DNA from 2 places in the Microbacterium sp. JZ70 genome. Region 1 is predicted to be linked to the other one. Evidence: predicted binding sites of a transcription regulator. Region 1 holds the regulator's gene; the other holds the start of a gene.
The links. The regulator LexA, encoded in region 1, represses DNA repair genes until DNA is damaged. The targets are predictions, from matches to a motif close to TCGAACANNTGTTCGA.

Region 2: a site for LexA is predicted at 3,319-3,334, ahead of M1D46_RS04340 (Rv2578c family radical SAM protein). Genes of this name have one in related genera too.

Annotation. Positions count from the first base shown of each region.
Region 1 is NZ_CP096405.1:1,711,408-1,716,840, forward strand. Features, by position in the region: gene M1D46_RS07745 (hypothetical protein) at 1-32, opposite strand, end outside; gene M1D46_RS07750 (alpha/beta hydrolase family protein) at 37-2,019, opposite strand; gene M1D46_RS07755 (methylenetetrahydrofolate reductase) at 2,165-3,103, shown strand; gene lexA (transcriptional repressor LexA) at 3,173-3,856, opposite strand; gene M1D46_RS07765 (LysM peptidoglycan-binding domain-containing protein) at 4,108-4,461, shown strand; gene M1D46_RS07770 (histidinol-phosphate transaminase) at 4,489-5,433, shown strand, end outside.
Region 2 is NZ_CP096405.1:965,972-971,404, forward strand. Features, by position in the region: gene M1D46_RS04330 (MMPL family transporter) at 1-1,228, opposite strand, end outside; gene M1D46_RS04335 (aldose 1-epimerase family protein) at 1,334-2,251, shown strand; gene M1D46_RS04340 (Rv2578c family radical SAM protein) at 2,256-3,311, opposite strand; gene M1D46_RS04345 (M15 family metallopeptidase) at 3,417-4,400, shown strand; gene M1D46_RS04350 (siderophore-interacting protein) at 4,411-5,250, opposite strand; gene M1D46_RS04355 (energy-coupling factor transporter transmembrane component T) at 5,273-5,433, opposite strand, start outside.

The DNA.
Region 1 (5,433 bases):
GTCGCGGCGAGCACGAGCGCTGTCAGTTCCATCGCGTCAGACCGTACCCCGCGGGTCGGACAGGCCCTCGATCTCGAGGGGCGGCACGCCGGGCGTCTCGAACCCGAGGACGGCGCCGAGGAACGCGACCTCGGCCTCGAACGAGCGGATGATCGCCTCGCGCCCGCGGAACCCGTGCGCCTCGCCCTCGAACAGCAGGTAGGCGTGCGGGACCCCGTTCGCCGCGAGCGCGTCGCGCAGCGCCTCGGACTGCGAGGGCGGCACGACCGGGTCGTCCGCGCCCTGGAGGATGAGGAGGGGCGTGCGGAGCGCTTCGGGGCGAGACAGCGGCGATCGCCTCGCGTACAGCTCCTCCGCCTCGGGGAGCGGGCCGACGAGGCCGTCGATGTAGCGCGCCTCGAAATCGTGCGTCTCGGCGACGAGCATCCGCAGGTCGGCGACGCCGTAGCGGCTGATCCCGGCCGAGAACACGTCGGTGTCGGCGATCGCGCACAGCACGGTCCATCCGCCCGCGGATCCTCCGCGCACCGCGAGGCGCGCGGGGTCGGCGATGCCGGCTTCGGCGATGCCGCGCGCGGCGGCCGCGACGTCCTCGACGTCGACCACGCCCCATCCGCCCTTGAGGCGCTCGCGGTACGCGCGCCCGTAGCCGGTCGATCCGCCGTAGTTGACATCGAGCACGCCGATGCCCCGGCTCGTGAAGTACGCGACCGCGAGGGAGAGGTCGCCCGAGACGTGCGCGGTCGGGCCGCCGTGCACGAGCACGAGATACGGCGGCAGGTCGCCCTCGGGGCCCGTCGCGAGCGGGTTCGTCGGCGGATACGCGAAGGCGTGCACATCCCCTCGCGGTCCGGGGAACGACAGCGGCAGCGCCTCGGGCATCCACGCCGGGTCGAGGTCGGTCTCCCCGCCGCGCACCGGCGCGAACGTCCGCCCGTCGACGTCGAGGAGCCAGATGCCGCCCGGCGTCCGCGGACCGGCGCCCGACAGCAGCAGCCGCGCGCCGGCGACGTCCTTGACGAGCATCTGCCCGAGCGGCGTCTCGAGCTCCGTCACCGCCCGCGTTCCGGGATCGACGAGCACGAGCCGGTCGCGTCCGTTCGTCTGCACCGCGGCGATCCGACCGTCCTCGAGCCGCGCGTACCAGCGGGTGCCGAGATTCCAGAGCGGCCCGCCCGTGTCGGCGTCGGCAGGCAGGAGCGGCTCCACGACGGCGCCTCCGGCCGCGTCGAGCCGGGCGCGGCGGAGGTTCCATCGGGCAGGGCCGCCGGGCGCGGCAGGAGGGTCCGCGACGAAGAGGAGCTCATCGTCCGCCGCCCATTCGGGCTGCAGCGCCGACACATCCTGCCCGTCCGCGACGCCGCGCCCGCCGGCGAGTGTTGTCCAGCGGCGCACGCGCCCATCCGATTCGATGCGCCCGACGCGCAGCTCCGCGGCATCCCACGGCATGTCCGGATGGTCCCACGCGATCCACGCGAGCCGGCCAGCGCGCGGTGCGGGGTAGGCGACGAAGTCGCTCCCTGCGACGACGCTCACGATCCCGGACGCGTCCTCCGCCGCGCTGCCGTCGAGCGGGATGACGACGATGTCGCGACGGGGAGCCCCCGTGGCGCCCTGCGTCTCGCGGACCGCCCACAGCCGGCCCTCCGCGAGGACGAGGTCGCCGAACGCCATGCCGGTGCCCGCGGGCGTGAGCGGGATGGGCTCCGCATCGGCCGTGCGCAGGTACACGCGCTGATCCGACTGCTCGACGAAGAGGAGCGCGCCGTCGTCGGCCGCGGTCCACGCGCCGCCTCCGTACTCGTGGACGCGAGACCGCGCGCTCCAGGGCGCGGGAAGAACGCTCGCGCCGTCGCTCGCCCGCAGCACCGCTGTGCGCCCCCGCTCGGCCGCGACGCCCTCGGCCCACCAGACGTCGCCGCCTACGAACCGCGCGTCGCCGAGGCGCGGGGAGTTCCCCGCGATGTCGGACGCCGCGATGGGCGACGGCCACGAGCCGAACGGGAGCATCTGCGTCATGTCCTCCACGGTAACCGGCGACGTTCCGACACGGAGCGTCACAGATGCTCCCGCGCCCGCGCGCGGGCGACTACGGTCGGGAGAGGAGAGGCCGGATGCGGCGGCAGGGGATCGCCGCGGCGACCGGAGAGCACGGAGGAGGGACATGGCGACGTCGGCCACGCCGTTCTCGTTCGAGCTGTACCCGCCGCGCACGCCCGCGCGCACCGCGGCTCTCGAGGAGACCATCCGCCGCCTGGCCGCAGCAGGCCCGGACTTTCTCTCCGTCACGTACGGCGCGGGCGGCTCCACGGGCGGTGCGTCGCTGCGCGTGCTGCGGTGGATCCGCGAGAACACGGACGTCGAGCCGCTCGCTCACCTCACGTGCGTCGGCAACGACTACGCGACGGCGAGCGCCCTCATCCGCGAGTTCCTCGACGCAGGCATCCTCAGCTTCCTCGCCATCCGCGGAGACCCGCCCGCCGGGAAGGACGAGGACGACGCGTTCCTGGGCGACCTGCGGACCTCGGCCGAGCTGGTCCAGCTCATCCACCGCGTGCAGGCCGAGCGCGCTCCCTACGGCGAGACGACGATCCCGGGCGTTCCCGAGGCGGTGCGGGTGGACCGCGCCCCGCGTGCGCGCACGCTCGTCGCGGCCTTCCCCAACGGGCATCCGCGCTCGCGCCATCCGCTCGAGCACCTCGATGCGCTCCTCGCGAAGCAGGCGGCCGGCGCCGAGGCGGCGATCACCCAGCTCTTCTTCCATGCCGACGACTACCTGCGCTTCGTCGATCGCGCCCGGGCCGCGGGCGTGACCATCCCGATCCTCCCCGGCATCATGCCCGTGACCTCTCCCGCCAAGCTCGCGCGCATGCTCGAGCTCACGGGCGAGCCCCTGCCGTCGGAGCTGTCGATCGCGCTCGAGGTCGAGCCGACCCCCGAGGGCCGCAGGGAGATCGGCATCGCCTACGCGGCGGACCTCGCGCGCGAGGTGCTCGCCGGCGGGGCCCCGGGTATCCACCTCTACGCCTTCAACGAGCACGAGACCGTGCTCGCGGTGCTGCGCGAAGCCGGGGTCGCGCTGCGCGAGACCGCGGCTTCCTGACCGCCGGTTCGCTCCCGGCACACGAGGAGGGCGGGAGCCGACCGGCTCCCGCCCTCCTCATGTGCGCCGTCAGACCGCGCGCAGGATGGCGACGACCTTGCCGAGGACCACAGCGTCGTCGGCGAGGATCGGCTCGAACGCCGAGTTGCGCGGGAGGAGCCAGGTGTGGCCGTCGCGCTGACGGAACGTCTTGACGGTCGCCTCGCCGTCGACCATGGCCGCGACGATGTCTCCGTTCTCCGCCGTGCCCTGCGACCGGATGACGACCCAGTCGCCGTCGCAGATCGCCGCGTCGATCATCGACTCGCCGCTGACCTTGAGCATGAAGAGCTCGCCCTTGCCGACGAGCTGTCGGGGGAGGGGGAAGATCTCCTCGACCTGCTGCTCGGCCGTGATCGGGACGCCGGCGGCGATGCGGCCGACCAGCGGCACGAGAGCGGCGTCGCCGACCGCGGGGCCCGAGTCGGCCGGGTTCTCGGCCGCCGAGCCCGGGAGATCGATGAGCACCTCCATCGCGCGGGTCTTCCCGGGGTCGCGACGCAGGTAGCCGCTCAGCTCGAGCTGCCCGAGCTGATGCGTCACGCTCGAGAGCGACTTCAGTCCGACCGCGTCGCCGATCTCGCGCATGCTCGGCGGATAGCCGTTGTGCTGGATGGAGCGCTGGATGACCTCGAGGATGGCCAGCTGCTTGTCGCTCAGGTTCTTGCGCCGCCGCGTGCGCGGCTTCTCCTCGCGCGTGCCCGCATCCGTCATGTCGTGCTCCTTCGCTGCCCCGCTCGAATGTCGGAGGTGCGTGATGTGGTGGTCCCGTCAGGACGACGCTAGCGGATCTCGACGGGATTCCGGGAGATTTGTTCGAGCGTGTCTCGCAGAAGTCGCGAAACCCGTTCGAAGAGAGTTCTTGACACCGCGACCACATCGAAGATAGGTTCGGAACATCACTTCGGGTCCGTCTCTCCCGGCCGAGCAGACGGACTCGAAGTGATCTACAGGAAGGAACCGCCATGCGCACGACCAGCTCCGCTCCGGCACGCTCGACCCGCCTCCGCCTCACGGTGCGCGGCCGCCGGGTCCTCGCCGCGCTCGCCGCGGCTCCGCTCGTCGCGGCGATCGGATTCGGGGTGCTCAGCGGCGGCGCGGCCCTCGCCTCACGCGAGGACAGTGCGCCTGCCGGCACCTTCGACACCGTCACGGTCATGGCGGGCGACACCCTGTGGGACATCGCGCAGGCGGTCGCCCCCGAGGCGGACCCGCGCGACGTCGTCGACGAGATCCTGCACCTCAACCAGCTCCCGGGGAGCGACATCGCCGCGGGGCAGGAGATCGCCATCCCCGCCGCCTACTCGACGGGCGAGTGAGTCCGTCGCGCGCTCTAGCATGGACGGGTGACCGTCTCTCTCGATGACCTCCCCCTGCGCGACGACCTCCGCGGACAGCAGCCCTACGGCGCTCCGCAGGCGCCGCTGCCCGTCGCGCTGAACGTCAACGAGAACACGCACCCGATCCCCGACGAGGTCGCCGACGACATCGCGGATTCGGTGGCCCTCGCGCTGCGGGATGTGAACCGCTACCCGGATCGCGAGTTCACGGCGCTCCGCGAGGGGTTCGCGGAGTACCTCGGGCACGGGCTCGAGCCCGAGCAGATCTGGGCCGCGAACGGCTCGAACGAAGTGCTGCAGCACCTCCTCCAGGCGTTCGCCGGACCGGGGCGGACGGCGTTCGGCTTCGCCCCCACCTACTCGATGTACACGCTGCTGACGCGCGGCGTCGGCGCGACGTTCGTCTCGGGGGAGCGGGGGGCGAACTTCTCCCTCACGCCCGAGAGCGCGGCCGCGCAGGTCGCGGAGGCCCGGCCCGACGTCGTGTTCCTGTGCGCACCGAACAACCCGACGGGGACGCCGCTCGAGAATGACGTCGTGGAAGCCGTCTACGACGCGACCGACGGCATCGTCATCGTCGACGAGGCGTACCGCGAGTTCGCGCCGCGCGACGTGCCCTCGGCGCTCCAGCTGCTGCCCGGGCGGCCCCGGCTCGTCGTCTCGCGCACCATGAGCAAGGCGTTCGCGTTCGCGGGCGCGCGCGTCGGCTACCTCGCCGCGGACCCCGCGGTCGTCGACGCCCTCCGCCTCGTCCGCCTCCCGTACCACCTCAGCGCGCTCACGCAGGCGGCGGCCTCCGCGGCCCTGCGTCACGCCGACACGATGCTCGCGATGGTCGACGAGATCGTCGAGCAGCGCGACCGGATCTCGGCCACGCTCGAGGCGCTCGGCTACACCGTGTACCCGACGTGGTCGAACTTCGTCCTGTTCGGCGGCGTGGAGGATCCGCAC
Region 2 (5,433 bases), 750 kb from region 1:
ACTGGGTGAAGCCGAGCGATCCCGCCGCGAGGACGAGCGCCGTGACGATCCAGATGAGTCGGGGCCGTCGCTCCACGAGACGCGAGACACGCGCCCACAGCCCGCGCGTCGGCACCGCGGCCGACGGCGCGTTCGGCGCGTAGACCGGGCGGCGGGGCCAGAACGACGCCCGCCCGAACACGTACAGCAGAGCAGGCAGCAGCGTCAGCGCCGAGAGCATCGCGAAGACGATGCCGATGGCGGCCACCGGGCCGAGGGTGCTGTTCGACTTGAGGTCGCTCAGGAGGAGGCAGAGGAGCCCGGCGATCACGGTGCCGCCCGACGCGAGGATCGGCTCGAACGACCCGCGCAGCGCGCGCATCGAGGCGGTCCAGCGGCGCTCCTCGTGGATGAGCTCGTCGCGGTAGCGGGCGACGTAGAGGAGCGAGTAGTCGGTCGCGGCCCCGATCACGAGGATGAAGAGGATGCCCTGCGTCTGCCCGCTCAGCAGCAGGACGCCCGCCTTGGCGAGCCACCACACGGTGAGCAGCGCGACGCACAGCGCGAAGAGGCTCGTCGACAGCACCGCGAGCGGCAGGAGGAGCGATCGGTAGACGATCACGAGGATGACGAGCACGGCCAGCAGCGCGACGAGCAGCAGGATGCCGTCGATGCCGGCGAACGCCGACACGAGGTCGTTCGAGAAGCCCGCCGGGCCCGTGATGTGGACCTCGACCCCGTCCGGGAGTCCGTCGCGGAGCGTGCTCCCGAGCTCGGAGATCGCCTCCCCGAGATCGGCCTCCGACGACACGGGCACGAACGCCTGCGCGGCGAGCTCGTCCTCCGAGGGGATCGCCGGCGACACCTCGTCGACGGCGGGCAGGTCGGCCGCAGCGGCGAGCCGGTCGTCGATCGCGGCGAGGGCATCGCCGTCGAGGGGCTCATCCGACGAGAACACGACGACGGCGGGGATCGCGTCGCCGTCCGTGAAGTCGGACAGGCGCTGCTGCACGGCGGTCGCGTCGGCGCTCTCCGGCAGGTACGTCGTCTGATCGTTCGACGACACCTCGTCGACCTTGCCGAAGTACGGTCCGCCGATGGAGGCGGCCGCGAACCAGACGAGGATGAGGATCGCCGGGAGAAGGATGCGCAGCCATCGCGGTGCGCGCGGGGTGCTGCCGTCCTGCGGCCTCACCGTCTGGACCCGGGGTGCGGAGGGAAGGTCGACGGGCGTGCGGCGGTCGCGCATGGAGCTCCTGTTCGGCGAAAGTCTTTAGCCAGGCTAGCAAACTCGGGGGGCCGCGGAGCGCGATACTGGGGAGGCGGCGGGTGGTCGCGGAAGCAGGGAGTGGCGATGAAGCGAATCGATCCGACCGGCGAGCAGGTCGTTCTCCGGGCGCAGGGCGCGTTGGGCGAGGTCACCGCGCAGATCGCGCAGGTCGGGGCGTCGCTGCGCGCGCTGACGGTCGGCGGCGTCGACCTCGTGTCGCGGTACCCGGAAGGCGAGCGGACGCCATCCGCATCGGGCATCGTGCTCGTGCCGTGGCCGAACCGCATCCGCGACGGCCGGTGGTCGCAGCGCGGCGTCACGGAGCAGCTCGCGATCTCGGAGCCGAAGTACGGCAACGCGAGCCACGGACTGCTCCGCTTCGCGCCGTACGAGATCGTCGCGGGCGAGGCGGAGGCGACGCTGTCGGCCGTGGTCTATCCCCAGAACGGCTACCTGTTCACCCTCGCGACGAGCGTGACGTACACCCTGGTGGACGACGGGCTCGCGGTGACGCACCGCGTCCGCAACGCGGGCGACGCCGAGGCTCCCGTCGCGCTCGGCACCCACCCGTTCTTCGAGATCGGCGGCGTCGACACGGCGGACCTCGTGATCGCCGCGCCCGGCACGACCTGGTTCGAGGTGGATGACCGGATGCTGCCGGTCGCCGAGCACGACGTCGACGACGCGACGGATCTCCGCGGCGGCGTGCGCCTCGGCGACGTCGCTCTGGATCGCGCCTACGGCGGCGTCGTGCGCGGGGAGGATGGGCTCGCCCGAACGACTCTGACCGCGCCGGACGGTCGCCGGCTCACCGTCTGGCAGGACGAGAGCTTCGGCTTCGTGCAGGTCTTCACGACGGAGAACTATCCCGGGCGCGACCTGGCCGTCGCGATCGAGCCGATGACCGCCCCCGCCGACGCGTTCAACTCCGGTCGAGCGCTCACGTGGCTCGCGCCCGGCGAGGAGTGGGTTCTGCGGTGGGGCGTGTCGTACTCGGGGTGAGCCCTCAGAACAGCGTGGGCGCCGCCGCCGGAGCCGAGCGCGTCTCGATGAACCGCGGCGCCGCGCGCGGCGCGACGCGTGTGCGCGGGGGCTCTTCCTCCTCGGCGTAGCCGTTCAGTCCGTGCGCGCGGATGAGCGGGCGGATGCGCTGCGCGAGCCACGTGCGGTACCCCTTCGGCGCCTCGACGGATGCCCCGGGATAGAGCCCGCGATACGCGGGGACGAGGTCGGGATGCTCGCGCTGCAGCCACTGGAAGAACCACGGCTTGACGCCGGGCCGCAGATGAAGTGCGCCGTACACGACCCGGTGCGCTCCCGACGCCTTCACGCGCGCGAGCGCATCGTCGAGCGCTTCGACCGAGTCGCTGAGGTGCGGCACGATCGGCATGAGGAAGACCTGCACCCGGAATCCGAGGTCGGCCGCCGCGCGGACCGTGTCGAGCCGCGCCTGCGCCGAGGGTGTCCCCGGCTCGATCGCGTGCTGGAGCGCATCGTCGTAGACGGCGATCGACATCGCGAGCGAGATGTCGACATCCGCCCTCCGCCTCGCGAGCTGCGGGAGATCCCGCCGCAGCAGCGTGCCCTTCGTGAGGATCGAGAACGGCGTCCCCGAGTCCGCGAGCGCATCGATGATGTCGGGCATGAGCCGGTAGCGCCCCTCCGCCCGCTGGTACGGGTCGGTGTTCGTGCCGAGCGCGACGTGCTCGCGCTGCCACGACGGGCGGGAGAGCTCGCGGCGCAGCACCTCTGCGACATTCACCTTCACGATGATCTGGGAGTCGAAGTCGCGCCCGGCGTCGAGCTCGAGGTACTCGTGCGTTCCGCGAGCGAAGCAGTACACGCAGGCATGGCTGCAGCCCCGGTACGGGTTGATCGTCCAGTCGAACGGCATCGAGCTCGGCCCGGGAACGTGGTTCAGTGCCGACTTGGCCATCACCTCGTGGAACGTCATGCCCGCGAACTCGGGTGTGGTGACGGTCCGCACTCCGGCGTCGACGCGGTCGAGACCGGGGAGTGCCGATGCGTCCACGGCACCCAGACGCTGCCCCTGCCACCTCATCCCTCCATAGAACAGATATCCGAAACTGATGTCAAGTCCATACTGGACAGAAGTTCGATCCGGGGAGTCGGAGGATCGTCAGGGTCGGGTCGCGACAATGGGGGCATGACGAACGGGCGCTATGCACGGCGCCGCGGGCTCGTCGCGCGACATGCGGCGCGGCCGCCGCGGCTGCTCTCAGGGCGCGGCCTCGTCGTGCTCGCGACCGCAGCGGGCGTCGTCGCCGCGTGCGTCCTGGGTGCCGTCTGGTCGGTCGCCCACGACGAGCGCCCCGCGCACGCGTCGTCGGCGCAGACGGCGTCGCCGGCGCCCGTCGAGACGCCTCCCGGCTCGATCGAGTCGCTGCCCGTGCCGCAGTTCGAGGTGGTCGTCGCGGAGGATCCGTGCGCGTCGCCCGCCGCAGCGGCGGCCGGAGACGCCGCCGCGGTCATCGCCGCGTTCGGCGGAGCGGAGGAGTTCCGCGCGGCGGCGGCCGAGGGTGCCTCGTGCATCCGCCTCGACGACCCGACGCAGCCCTGGGTCGTCGTGAACAAGCAGCGGCCCGTGAACCCGATCGACTACGCGCCCGAGGTGATGGTGCCCGCGGGCACGCGGAGCCTCGTCGGCGGCGGGCTGCGGCCGGATGCGGCCGCCGCGCTCGACGCGCTCGTGGCGGATGCCGCCGCATCGGGCGCGGGGGACGTGGCGCTCCAGAGCGGGTACCGCTCGTATCAGACCCAGGTCAGCACGTTCCAGGGGCAGATCGGCGCGCTCGGAGAGGAGGGCGCCGAGGCGATCTCCGCGCGCCCGGGCTTCAGCGAGCACCAGCTCGGTCTCGCCGCCGACGTCGTGGCCTGCACGTCGGGCAGCTGCGGCACGATCTACGACATCGCCGGCACGCCGCAGGGCGACTGGATCGTCGAGAACGCGTGGCGGCACGGCTGGATCGTCCGCTACGAGAGCGGGCACACCGACACGACCGGCTACAACCCGGAGCCGTGGCACCTGCGCTATATCGGGGTCGAGCTCGCGCAGGCCTACCACGAGGGCGGCTACCACACGCTCGAGGAGTTCTTCGGGCTCCCGGCCGCACCCGACTACGCCGACTGAGCGGCTTCGGTCACCCGCCCGCGCCGGCCCCGACCCGCCAGTATCCGCAGAAGCCGATATCGGCCTTGTCGACGCCGCGCTCGTGGACGAGGAGCCGTCGCGCGCCGGTGGCGAGCTGCTGCTCCCCGACCAGGAAGGCGTGGAAGCGCTCGGTCGGGAGCGCGGCATCGCGCAGCGCCGCGAGGGCGGCGGCGCCCGGGCGGGCGTGCGGATCCTCGCGGATGACCCAGTGCACGGCGACTCCCTCGGGGTGCGCGAAGGGGAGCGCGTCGTCGTGCGACGGCACCTCGATGATCGCGAGGCCGGTCGCGTCGGCGGGGAGCGATGCGCAGATGCCCGCGATCGCCGGCGCCCCCGTCTCATCCGAGACGAGCACCACGCGATCGGTGCCGCGCTCGGGATGGAAGACGAGGCCCTCGTCGATGATCGCGACGTCCTCGCCCGGCTGCGCGGCGACGGCCCAGCTCGGCGCAGGGCCCATCGAGCCGTCCGGAGCCTCGTGCACGACGAAGTCGACGTCCAGCTCGGCGCCCGCCGCGCCATCCGCCGGGCGGAACGCGCGCACGGTGTAGCTGCGCATCGCGGGCCGCATCCCCTCGGGGATCCGCAGGAACTTCAGGTACCCGAAGAGGCGGTTCGCCTTCGCGGGCACCCGCTCGAGCCCCGCCTCCCCGTGCACGGGGAGGAAGATCCGGAACCACTGGTCGTAGCCCATCGGGCGGAAGCGCGCGATGTCGCCGCCGCCGAGGGTGACGCGCATCCAGTGCGGGGAGAGTTGCTGTGTGCGCAGCACGGTCAGGCGCAGCAGCTCCTGCGTCTCGGGCTTCACGAGTCGGCTGGCGACGGCCATGGCGTTCCTTCGGGTCGGGGCGTCACCCGAACGGGCGGATGAGCGCGATGAGCAGGGCGGTGCACGCCCAGAAGGCGAGGACGAAGACGGTGTCGCGGGCGCGCCAGAGCACGACGTGCCGCTCGGTGCGCGTGCGATGGGCGCCGAACGCGCGCGCATCCATGGCCAGAGCGACGCGCTCGG